DNA from 4 places in the Tepidibacillus infernus genome. Region 3 is predicted to be linked to each of the others. Evidence: predicted binding sites of a transcription regulator. Region 3 holds the regulator's gene; each other region holds the start of a gene.
What was found. Region 3 encodes Rex, which represses fermentation and respiration genes when NADH is low (regulators of the CRP and FNR family bind a similar motif). Its sites were predicted from a motif close to TTGTGAAATATTTCACAA; they were not measured.
Positions count from the first base shown of each region.

Region 1: TEPIDINF_RS06380 (nitrate reductase subunit alpha) is a predicted target of Rex. The motif match lies at 1,425-1,442, and genes of this name have one in related genera.
Region 2: hcp (hydroxylamine reductase) is a predicted target of Rex. The motif match lies at 1,800-1,817, and genes of this name have one in related genera.
Region 4: TEPIDINF_RS13345 (L-lactate dehydrogenase) is a predicted target of Rex. The motif match lies at 1,766-1,783, and genes of this name have one in related genera.

Region 1 covers NZ_JBLWFI010000001.1:1,250,369-1,253,551, forward strand. Annotated here, with positions in the region: gene TEPIDINF_RS06380 (nitrate reductase subunit alpha) at 1-1,408, opposite strand, end outside; gene TEPIDINF_RS06385 (DUF6306 domain-containing protein) at 1,639-2,043, opposite strand; gene TEPIDINF_RS06390 (helix-turn-helix domain-containing protein) at 2,300-2,521, shown strand; gene TEPIDINF_RS06395 (cupredoxin domain-containing protein) at 2,600-2,980, opposite strand.
Region 2 covers NZ_JBLWFI010000002.1:14,424-17,606, reverse strand. Annotated here, with positions in the region: gene hcp (hydroxylamine reductase) at 49-1,710, opposite strand; gene purD (phosphoribosylamine--glycine ligase) at 1,978-3,183, opposite strand, start outside.
Region 3 covers NZ_JBLWFI010000003.1:1,485-4,667, forward strand. Annotated here, with positions in the region: gene TEPIDINF_RS13600 (MFS transporter) at 1-8, opposite strand, end outside; gene TEPIDINF_RS13605 (hypothetical protein) at 40-201, opposite strand; gene TEPIDINF_RS13610 (hypothetical protein) at 543-698, shown strand; gene tatC (twin-arginine translocase subunit TatC) at 773-1,513, opposite strand; gene TEPIDINF_RS13620 (redox-sensing transcriptional repressor Rex) at 1,528-2,208, opposite strand; gene mobB (molybdopterin-guanine dinucleotide biosynthesis protein B) at 2,192-2,719, opposite strand; gene TEPIDINF_RS13630 (molybdopterin-binding protein) at 2,713-3,183, opposite strand, start outside.
Region 4 covers NZ_JBLWFI010000002.1:194,338-197,520, reverse strand. Annotated here, with positions in the region: gene TEPIDINF_RS13350 (DegV family protein) at 1-650, opposite strand, end outside; gene TEPIDINF_RS13345 (L-lactate dehydrogenase) at 702-1,655, opposite strand; gene TEPIDINF_RS13340 (DoxX family membrane protein) at 1,926-2,429, shown strand; gene TEPIDINF_RS13335 (SE1561 family protein) at 2,498-2,707, opposite strand; gene TEPIDINF_RS13330 (AgrD family cyclic lactone autoinducer peptide) at 3,043-3,156, opposite strand; gene TEPIDINF_RS13325 (accessory gene regulator ArgB-like protein) at 3,153-3,183, opposite strand, start outside.

The sequences.
Region 1 (3,183 bases), on a different contig from region 3:
AGACAGTTGTCGTATAGATGATTTCCCCTTGATATTCTAATTTTTTTACAGGAACAGAACGATGAAGAATTTCCTTCTTTCCTTCATCAAAATAAGGGAAAACGACCATCACAACCTCATCTTGGTGACCTAGAAGTGTTAACGGTGGATCCACATTTGTAATTCCCTTTTCACTATCTTCCATTTTTAAATTCCAATTCACTTTACCATCCCAACGATGGCCGATTGAGCCATTGGGAACGACAAATTGGTTTGAGTTTTTATCAAATACAACCGTTTTCCATTCAGCTTTATCCAAAGGTAGTCCTAAGTCACTAGCAACAAGGAAGCGGTCAGCTACAAAATTTTCTCCACGTTTTTTCAGTTTGATTAAGAACGGAAGATCCGTAAACTTTTTCACATAATCGGTAAAATATTCTGTTTGTTTGTTTACATAGAATTCCTTCAAGATGACATGGGTCATGGCCATCCCTAATGCAGCATCAGTCCCAGGGTTAACTGCCAGCCAATGATCCGCAAACTTAATGTATTCTGCGTAATCAGGGCTAACGCCAACCACTTTCGTTCCCCGATAACGTGCTTCTACCATAAAATGAGCATCAGGAGTACGAGTCTGTGGGATATTAGAACCCCATATCAGAATGTACCCTGAGTTATACCAATCGCTACTTTCTGGCACATCGGTTTGCTCCCCCCAGATTTGCGGCGAAGAAGGTGGTAAGTCTGCATACCAGTCATAAAAACTAAGTATCGGGGCACCGACAAGATTAAGAAATCTAGCCCCTGCAGAATAGCTAACGATCGACATGGCAGGGATCGGTGAAAAACCGACAATGCGATCTGGGCCATATTCTTGAATCGTATGTATCATCGAGGATGCGACCATCTTGTTTACTTCATCCCAAGAAGCGCGAACAAATCCACCTTTACCGCGTGCCTCTTTATATGCTTTTGTTTTTTCTGGATCACTTAAAATACTTTTCCATGCTTCAATCGGATTTTGCCCATATTGCTTCATAGCTTCTCGCCAGAATTTTAGAAGTGTGCTTCGAACGTAAGGGTATTTCACACGTACAGGACTATAGGTGTACCATGAGAAGGTTGCCCCTCTTGGACATCCTCTTGGCTCGAATTCTGGCATATCTGGACCTGGTGAAGGATAATCAATCGCCTGATTTTCCCAAGTAATGATTCCATCCTTCACAAAAACTCGCCAACTGCATGAACCTGTACAGTTCACCCCATGGGTAGTGCGGATAAACTTATCATGTTGCCAACGACGACGATAAATTTTCTCATTATCCCGATCATAGGGTGTTACTTCACTCCATCCATCCTTCGATCGGATCTTTTCTTGTTGAAAAAACGTCCATTTCTTTAATAAAGGCGGTATCTTTTTCTTTGTCATGCTTCATTCTCCTTTGTTGGGAAAAAATACACATTTTGTGTTAGTATTTATTGACAGAAAGAAAAATATGTAGTTTTTTTCGCAAACTAGAAAAAAAAGACAAAAAAAAACACCCCTACACAAATTCGTAGGAGGTGTAAATTCCCATTGTATTCTTTTGTTATCTATTTAATCTTATATACTCGTTTTATTTTTTATACTCATCTTGCCATTCCTTGCTAGATTGTTCTTTACTGACGATCCAAAAAGTCTTGACAGGTTTGAATATTTTCAATATGTTTCTTTTTCATCTGAGTTAAAAATGAACGGGTTTCCTCATGTAATTCCATTTGAAATAAATCATCAATTTTACGAACAACCCAGGATTGTCCTTTGTTTAATAAAGATAATCGGTTGCTTAAACCTTCTTGAGCTTTCACCTTATCCGCAAAATCCCCTGTATTTTTACTAGGTACACCGCCTTCTCTTTTCACACTTTCAATCAAACCATTGGTTGACCAAGATTCATCGCTTTTAATCAGATCAAGTGGTAATTCCACATCAGGATATGCTTTTTGAAAAAAATCCAGTGTAACGACTCCAGCTTTTTCAGCTTCAAGCAATTGATTTAACAATTCGATTTTTTTATTTTCCAATCTGATCTCTCTCCTTTATGCGGTAATCCATCGTGCCCCATCTCCATTTATGACAAGGCGATGCACTGTAGGATATGTTTCCATCAGGAAATTCTAAAACTGAATATACTACATAATATATTTGTAAAAATTTTCTCCCACAAATATTTGACTCAAACTAATCATGATAAGGAGTTGTAAGTAGAATCACACTATTGTACAATAAATATGATAAATACAGTTGTAATAGCAATAACCAAAAAGGATTGATGGAAAGATGCCATCTATAAAAGAAATGTTACAACAAGTTGAATTATTAAAAGGTTTAGATGAGGAAGACTTAGATCGAATTGAAAAAATCACTGTTAGAAGTATGATTGGAGTTACAAGGGAAACGATTAGTCGTACCTTTGCCCAATTAAAAAAAGAAGATTTAATTGAAACCGATGATAAGAATCACCTTTACATCAATCCAAATGATCTAAAAGATAAAATCTAAAATTAAGGGACCAACCATATCATCCCTTTTTTCTGCCTTTTTTCATTTTTTCTTTAGCAAGACATCGGTCTAATCGTTTTACTGAACCGTTAGTGTTCCTTTCATTCCACCATGTTGATCCAGATCCCCACATACAACAGAACAGTAAAAGGTGTAACTACCAGCCTCTTTGACATCGACTATTTTTTCAACCGTTTTCCCTGGTGCCAATGATTCGTTAATCCCTAACTCATCAATCGCAAATCCATGCATTCTTTTTGCTTTGTTTTCAATGACAAATTTAACTTTACCTGGTTTAACATTGATCGTATCAGGAATAAACTTCCAATCCTCAGCCACAATGTGAACCGTTTGAATCTGATCATCTGAGGTTTGGGCTTGATTCGATGATTGTCCACAACCAGCTAGGATTCCAAGAAAAAGCAAACTGCTTACTAAGACAAGTATGATTTTTTTCATATCCTTCACCTTTTTCATTCTTAAATTTATCAATTAGAAAGTGTAACTTTCTTCCTTTAATCACTTAGAATTTGTATATTCCATAAGCAAAGATATAGGACGACTAGCAGCTTCAGCTGTGTAGCGTCACTTGTACACTTTGTGTGCTTTTAGGAGTGTAGAAATACACGGACAACGGAGCGCGTTGGAATATACAAACCCAT
Region 2 (3,183 bases), on a different contig from region 3:
GCAGTAAATCTGCAATACCCCTTCGTCTTTTATACTTTACATATTTTATTATTTACCAGCTAGAATTGCCTCTAAGTCATCCTTAACAGTTCCAATTGGTTTGATGTCAAATTTTTCTACTAATACTTTTAATACATTAGGAGAAATGAATGCTGGTAATGTTGGCCCTAAGCGAATTCCTTTTACTCCTAAGTATAATAATGCTAATAATACAGCAACAGCTTTTTGCTCATACCAAGCGATGGTATATGATAGTGGAAGGTCATTAATATCTTCAACACCAAGAGCTTCTACTAATTTTTGTGCAATAACTACTAAGGAATAGGAGTCATTACATTGACCAGCATCTAATATTCTTGGAATGCCACCAATATCGCCAAGATCTAATTTATTGTAGCGATATTTTGCACAACCAGCTGTTAATATGACCGTATCATTTGGTAATTCTCTTGCCATATCCTTGTAGTAATCCCTTGTTTTATGTCTTCCTTCACAACCAGCCATAACAACGAATCGATTAATAGCACCTGATTGTACAGCGTCTACTACTTTATCTGCTACACTTAGGACAGCATTACGTGCAAATCCACCAGGAATTGTACCATTTTCAATTTCAGTTGGAGGCTCACATTTTAGAGCATGCTCAATAATTTTTGAGAAGTCCTTTTGCTCACCAGGTTTACGATCTTCAATATGATTTAAGCCTGGGAATCCAACTACTCCTGTTGTATAAACTCTGTCTTGGTAAGAAGCTTTTGGTGGAACTAAACAGTTTGTAGTCATTAGAATAGGCCCATTGAAGGATTCAAATTCACGGTTTTGCTCCCACCAAGAGTTACCGTAGTTTCCAACAAAGTGATCATATTTTTTGAAGAAAGGATAAGCATTAGCTGGAAGCATTTCACCATGTGTATATACGTCTATACCTTTATCCTTAGATTGCTCTAATAATTCTTCTAAATCTTTTAAGTCATGTCCACTGATTAGAATACCAGGACGATTTCTAACACCGATATTAATCTGGGTTGGTTCTGGATGACCATATGTGCCTGTATTAGCTCTATCAAGCATTTCCATAGCTTTAACTGCAGTAGCACCAGCATCCATAATAATGCCAACTAAATCGTCAGCTGAAAGACTATCATCTGTTGTTGCAGCTAAACCTTTATGTAAGAAGCTAAATATTTCATCATTTTGTTCATCTAAAACAAAAGCGTGTTCTATATATGCTGAAATACCTTTTAATCCATATATTAATAATTCTCTTAATGAACGTATATCTTCGTTTGCTGTTGCTAGTACCCCTACTAATTCTCCCTTTTTGTAGAAATCCTCTACATTGTCACTATACCATGTAGCCATTTCAGGTAATTCTTCATTAAATTCCGTTCCATACTTCTCTTTATATGCTGCTAAGAAGCTTGTTTTAACTTTTTCACGAAGAGCTAATGCTTCCTTGATCTTAGTTTCAAAGTAAACTGGATCAAAGTTTACGTTTGTAATGGTTGAAAATAGATTTTTAGCAATAAATAAACCTGTCTCTGCATCATTTATACCTACTTGCTTAGCTTTTTCTGCATAAATAGAGATTCCTTTTAATACATAAATTAATAAGTCTTGAAGGTTAGTAACTTCAGGTGTCTTACCACAGACACCAACAACTGTACAGCCTACATTCTTAGATGTCTCTTGACATTGATAACAAAACATACTCATTTTCTTTTCATCTCCCTGCATTAACATTGTGTACATTTCTTTTACCCTGCAGTTATTACTATACCTTGTTTACAACATTATTTCTGTGAAAAAAGTCACAACCTTAAAAACTTTTTAGCTCAAATTTACGAAAAGATATTAACTGAAAATTATGACTATATTTATGTAATGCTAGCGAAAAAGGGTGTCAATTGAACTAATTCATTGACACCCGCAAATTGTACTTATTTTTTTCTGACTAATAAACAATTTATAATTTAGCTACGAATTAGCTATTCGATTAATTGTTTTATTTGCAATATCTCTTCTATAATGTGCACCTTCAAAGTTAATGTTGTTAACTCCCTGATAAGCTCTTCTTTGTGCTTCTTCTATTGTTGTACCTAATCCAGTTACGGCAAGAACTCTACCTCCAGCTGTAACTAATTGTTCCTCTAGGAGCTTAGCACCTGCATAAAAAACCTGTGTTTTTGATGGCATAGCATGCTCTATTATTGGCATACCTTTTTTATATTCCTTTGGATAACCTGCTGAAACCATTACAACACTAACCGCTGCTTCTTTTTTCCATTCTAAGTGCATTTCATTTAACCGTTTATCTCTTATCGCTAATAGAACTTCAACTAAATCGGTTTCTAATCTAGGAAGAACAACCTGTGTTTCAGGATCACCAAACCTTGCATTAAATTCTATAACCATTGGACCTTCATTTGTGATCATTAATCCAGCATACAAAATACCTGTAAAAGGTATTCCTTCTTGTTTCATAGCTTCGACAGTTGGTAATAAAATTTGATCATATACTTCGTTTAACAAGGATTCCTTCATATGAGGAACAGGTGAATAAGCACCCATTCCACCAGTATTTGGACCTTTGTCTTCATCATAAACAGGCTTATGATCTTGAGCAGGCTCCATTACAGCGATACTGTTAGCATCTACAAAGGCCATAACGGTTAATTCTTCTCCTGATAGAAACTCTTCAATCACAACTGATTGACCAGCATCACCAAAAATTTTATCTTCCATGATACTATTAATAGCTGATATCGCCTCTTCTAATTGATGAGCCACAACTACTCCTTTTCCTGCTGCAATCCCATCTGCTTTAATCACTACTGGCACTCCCTGTTGTTTTACATAATCGATTGCCTCTTTTGATGTATAGAATACTTGATAATTACCAGTAGGAATTCGATATTTTCCCATTAATTGCTTTGCGAACGATTTGCTTCCCTCAATTTGAGCTGCTGCTTTTGTTGGACCAATGATCGGGAGGCCTTGTTCTTGAAATACATCGACAATTCCTTCAATTAAAGGCTGCTCAGGTCCTACAACTGTTAGATCAATCTTATACTCTCTAACTGCCATTATTAATTTTTCAAAATCATTTTCAGCAATCGGTAAGCAAATTGCATCTTGTGCAATTCCACCATTACCCGGAGCACAATACACTTGATTAACTTT
Region 3 (3,183 bases):
AAATTCATATTTTCTTCTCCAAATTATCAAATTTTATAATTATATATTTACAAATTTCTTTAGTTCGGGTATAAAAATTTCTTCAATAAATCCGTTGAAATTAGACAATTCTTCCATACATTGTTTTTTTCTATCAATTTGTTCCTTAGATAACTGCACACCTAATGATTCTAATAACTCTAATACTTGTGAGTTGTTCAATTTTTACACCTCCTTTTATTTTTTCTGATTAGTACTAATCTACTTATTTTAATTCTTTATTATTTCAATTTTCCTTTAAAATAGGGAAAAATTAAGAATTCTGGCTTTTATAGCTTTTTATCAACAGTAAAACACAACGGTTCTTGTCTACAAACGAGAAATTGAGAATATAAAGTAATTCTTTTTGATTACAAAAGGATTATCTCATTTATTTATAGTAATATTATTCCATTTGCGCTATATAAATACTTTATATTGCTTATTAAAACGTATATTATTATAGTGATAACAAAAAAGTAAAATTTTGAGAAAAGGGAATCTATTAAAAGGAGGACATTATTTTGGATAAGATTAAAAAAATATTATTCGTTTTTGTTCTAGTATTCGCTTTTGTGGGAATCAATTATTTTGGGGATGTAAATAAAGGAGATACCACACAATATGCCGATGAGGTATATTGGCCTGGCCTTCAAAGCATTACGCCTGACACGATGTAATATCAATACAGAAAAATAAACAAACAAAAAGCACGCTTCCTTCTTCAAGGTTGACGTGCTCTTTGTTGTTCAGATTAAATTTCTTCTAATGCTTGTTGGCGTTTTTTTGAGGCCACTTTGGATAGCATGATACTAATCTCATATAACAAAATGAGTGGAACAGAGACAAGAATATCTGACATCGGCTCAGGTGGTGTAATGGTGACGGCCACAATAATTAATACAAAATAGGCCAGCTTCCGAATTTTAATTAATAATTTAGGTGTAATGATACCAAGACGGGTTAAAAAGACTACGACAACTGGAAGCTCAAACACAATACCAAACGGAATCACGATGTTCAGCATAAAGCTAAAATACTGAGCAATCCCGTATACTTCAACAACACCTAACTGTTTAGAGATATTGGATAGGAAGGTAACGACCATTGGAAATAGAATAAAATAAGCAAATGATACCCCTAGTAAAAATAGAATAAAGGCAAAGGGAATAAACCATATGGTTGCCTTTCTTTCCCTTTTTGTTAAGCCTGGTGCAACAAATCGCCAAATTTGATATAACGCAAAAGGAAGGGAAAGGGTAATCCCAATCGCAAAAGCAAATTGCATGTAGACTCTTAGTGCATCAGATAAACGAAAAACGTTAAAGGTAACCCCTTTTGCTTTGAGCTCATCAGTAAAATAGCGAATAACTGGGTCTGTTAACATAAAACCGACCACCAAGGCAACGACAAAAAACAAGATAATCCAGATAATTCTTTTTCTTAACTCTTCTAAATGACTGACTAAAGTCATTGATTTATCTTGATCCACCATATGAGATCCCTCTCCTATTCATCTTCATTCTCTAGCTCTTGGTCTTGTTCCATTAGCTCATCTTCTGGAAAATTCTTCAGGAAATAGACCAATGTTTGTAATTCAGTCGTTAAGTCAATATGGTGTACCAATGTACCAGCTGGCACTGTTAGCCTTGAAGGAGTAAAGTTGAGGATTCCTCTAACTCCTGCATCTACTAATTTATCTGTTATTTCTTGGGCCACATGAACAGGTACGGTTAGGATCGCAACTTCAACCCGGAATAATTGAACCACTTCCTTTAAGCTATCAATCCCATAAACGGGAATACCATCAATTTCACGATTAAACTTGTTCGGATTGCTATCAAAGGCAGCCACAATTTTGATATTGCGATTCTTATAGAAATTGTAATGCAGTAAAGCTGTACCTAGATTACCAACCCCAATGAGAACAACATTGGTTACTTCATCTTGTTTTAAAAAGTCTCGTAAAAACTGCAACAAGTAGCTTACATTATAACCATATCCTTTTTTCCCTAATTCCCCCAAATACGAGAAGTCTCTTCTAATGGTTGCTGGATCGATCAATAACTCTTTGCTTAATTGGGCTGATGAAACACGCTGTTTTCCCATGAGATGTAACTTTTCTAAGTAACGATAATATAAAGGTAATCTCTTGGCTGTGACCTGTGGTATCTTATGATCTTGAGCCATCTTTTATCTCCCCCAATATATTTGATTGAATCAATTCTACAATCCCTTCAACATCGTCTAAATCATAAATAGGGATCTGCTTTTCATCAAGTGGTAACGAAGTTGCAATTGCAATCACATCTTTAAGACTTGAAAGTAGGGTTAGATCTTCTTCTCTACGAACGACTAAAATTTTAGATGGGGCTTCATGTTTATACCCCTCCACCAAGATAATGTCTACATCCTTCACATAGGAAATCACTTCCTCAAATGAAAGCGATCTCTCCACCTTCTCGATCATGGCCAATTTTTCTTGTGAGTTTATCAGTACAACATCAGAACCAGCTTGGGCAAATTTCCAAGTATCTTTCCCTTCATGATCCATTTCAAAACGATGGGCATCATGTTTAATGGCTGCAACACGATATCCTTGTTGTTTAAATGCGTGAATGACCTTCGCCATCAAGGTGGTCTTCCCACTACCGGAATAGCCAACAAAGCTAGCAATGGGAATTTTGCGTTCATTTAGCAACCATAATACCCCCCATAACCTAAACGTATGATTTCCTCTTTTGTTACTTTTTCACCTACAAGAATTCTTGGCAATACGACATCAAAGGCAGTAAAAGGATCATGTAATACTCCTCCAGGCAACCCGAGAATTGGTGTATTTTCTGAGTAGGCGACCATCAGCATCGAACCAGGTAGCATGGGTGTCCCTTGAGTAATTACTTCTGTAGCCATTTCTCGAATCGCAAAAGGGGTACGATCATCAGGATCGACAGACATTCCACCAGAAAGAAGAACCATATCTACTTTTTTATCAAGGAAATATTTGATTTCAGCTTTAATTTGCTCGACATCATCTGGAGCAAAACGCTGTTCAACCAACTCAGAGCCAAATGCTTTTAATTTCTTTTCTACAATCGGGCCAAAACGGTCTTTAATCCTGCCTTTAAATACTTCACTTCCGGTTGTGACTAATCCTGTTTTGAA
Region 4 (3,183 bases), on a different contig from region 3:
AAACGTTTCACTGTATTTTTAGATCCTCTAACTTTTTCAATCACGTCAATTGAACCTTCAAAACTATTTTTCATAATTAATTTGACGGATAATACCGAGGCTATTTTGCCTCTGACTCGATCCAAACGACCGCCTTTGATCACATTTTCCAACGTATCTAAGAAAATCAGGATATGTGAATGGTCAATCACATGTTTGATTTTAGTAATAAGCTCTTCAAAGTGAAAACTTTCTTTTATTAGTTCAGCAGCTTGCATGAGAATTACACCTAATCCAATCGATGCATTTTTTGCATCAAGAGCGATCATCTCTACATGAGGATATTCTTCCTTATAGGTGTCAACAGCCATCTTAGCACTTTGATAAGTACTACTTAATTGTGAGGATAATGTGATTACAATTCCTTGATCGCCTGGTCTCATTACTTTTTCAAATTGATCAAGAAAATCCTGGGGAGAAGGTGCAGCCGTTTTAGGTAACTCTTCTTGTCCCTTCATTTTTTGATAAAATTCATTAACACTCAAATTAACACGATCAAGAAAGTGATCATTTTGAAAGGAGATATGTAATGGAATGACATGGATATTGTATTTTTTAATGATTTGTTCTGGTAAATCACAGCTACTATCTGTAAAAAGATTAATTGACATCGATATTCTCCTTTTCCCGTAATCCCCTTTATTTAAGGGTTGTATATCATACTAAATCTTAGGCAATTGTATTTGGTGAATAAAGTTCCCTAATTGATTCGCTGAATGTTGAAGTTTTTCTTCTTCTTCCTTTGTAAGAGGAAGATCAAGAACCTCTTCAATTCCATTTTTTCCTATAATACTTGGAATTCCCAAACAAACATCACTAATCCCTTTATAATTATCCAAATAGGCAGAAACAGGTAGTATTGACATTTGATCATGTAAAATTGCTTCACAAATTCTTGCCAAAGATAGAGCGATGGCATAATAGGTTGAACCTTTTTTCTCAATAATTTGATAGGCAGCGTTTTTGGTTTGTAAATAAATCTCTTCTTTTTCTGCTGAGGATAAATAATACCTGGATTGTTCTTTTACTTGCTCTTGCGTCATTCCTGCTATATTTAATAAACTCCAAGCAGCCAATTCTGTATCTCCATGCTCTCCAATTATCATACCATGAATACTCCTTGGATCAATATTCATTTTTTCAGATATCAAATAACGAAAACGAGCACTATCTAGTAACGTTCCTGACCCGATAACTCTTTCCTTTGGTAAATGAGTTAATTTAATGGTGATATAGGTAAGAATATCGACTGGATTTGTGGCAATAAGAAAAATCGCTTCCGAATTGTATTTTAAGATTTCAGTTAAGATTTGGTGATATATAGATACATTTCTCTGCATTAAATCTAATCTTGTCTCACCTGGTTTTTGTGCTGCTCCAGCGGTGATCACAATAATATCAGCATCTTTGCAGTCAGGGTAATCACCTGCAGTTATTTTCATTGGTTGTGCTAACAGTAAGCCATGGTTAAGGTCTAATGCATCACCTTCAGCCTTATCCTGATTTTTGTCGATGATCACTAATTCGTCCGCAAGTCCTCTTAAAAGTACCGTATAGGCAAAAGTGGATCCAACTGCTCCGCTTCCAACAACAACAATTTTCGTTTGATTATTCATCCTTTAGCCTCCTTCATCATAAAAAAACTATTCTTTCTTTATTATGGACAAAGATTATACATCTAATCACCTCAAAATGATTACAAAGTTTAATCACTTGTTCACATTTTATGTGAAAAATTTATGAAAGAAAACCTAGAAATGTGCTAAAAACGAAAAGTACTTCTTATATATATATCGGAAGGAAAACACAATCCAATTACTTTTCCTTCATATGTAAGATGAACATCTTACTTTATCTTCTTTAATAATAAAGCAAAAGGAGGAGTTTTGATGGTACGTTTTTTGCGAGAAAATATTTATGCTGCCTACGGACTACTGCTTTTAAGACTTTACTTAGGTTGGAATTGGATGACAGCTGGTTGGGAAAAACTTACGGGTTCAGAACCATTTAGTGCAGAGGGATTCCTACAAGGAGCATTAAAAAAAATGGGTGGTGAACACCCATCAGTATCCCAGTGGTGGGGAGGCTTTGTTGAAAACTTTGCACTCCCTAATGTAGGATTTTTTAACTTTATGATTCCATTAGGTGAATTTTTGGTAGGATTAGGACTTATACTTGGATGTCTTACAACCGCCGCTGTTTTCTTTGGTATGATGATGAACTTTGCTTTCTTGTTTAGTGGCACTGTTAGCCATAACCCACAAATGGTACTTGTAAGTATCTTTGTCATTGTTGCTGGATTCAATGCAGGTAAAATAGGTTTAGACCGCTGGGTTATTCCTTACTTAAGGAATTGGTATGTTAAGAGCTTTAAAAAAGCATCTGTATAATCAAAGTAATAGAATTTCAAAAAAATAAAGCCAGTAACAAAATACCGAAGGAGTAACTCCAAAAAGGGTTACTCCTTTTCGTTTTGTACCTGATGTTCATTTCGATAGTGAAATATTTTTGTTTTAACGATCAATTTCTTTAATTCTGCTTCAATTGATTCAAAATCCTTTAGTTCTACATCCTCAGGATTAAATTGATCTACCATATAAGAAAGAAGTTGCAATCTTCCTTTAATATATTTCAATTGTTTTTTCTTATTATAGATTGGTGTAGACATCTAGATACCCCCATAGGTAAATATTCTTCCTTTTATTTTACATGAAAATCAAGTTTATATCTATAAAATAAGTTTGTATATTCCATCGCGCTCCATCATCCGTGCCCTTCTATGAATAAAGATTACGGAGAGAAGGGCACTTCTGAAGGCACACAAAGTGTACAAGTCGTGCTACACAGCTAAAGCTGCTAGTCACGCTATGTCGCAGCTTATGGAATATACAAACCCCAAATGACAAGGAAAAGAATGTAAGTAAAACTTTCTCTTCCAATAAAGAAAAAAGATGGGTTTATGTCCCATCTTTTTTAGTTGGTTTTATCTATGCTGTGGCGGATTTAATTTTTCTTAGGTAATTCTGGTTGGTAAACCAAGATTACACTAGCTGTTGAGACTTCCATTAAAGCAAGTAAAGAAAACAATGAAGCAAGAGCTTTAAATACCTTTTTCATTGATTTTCACCTCCCACAATTTTTCTT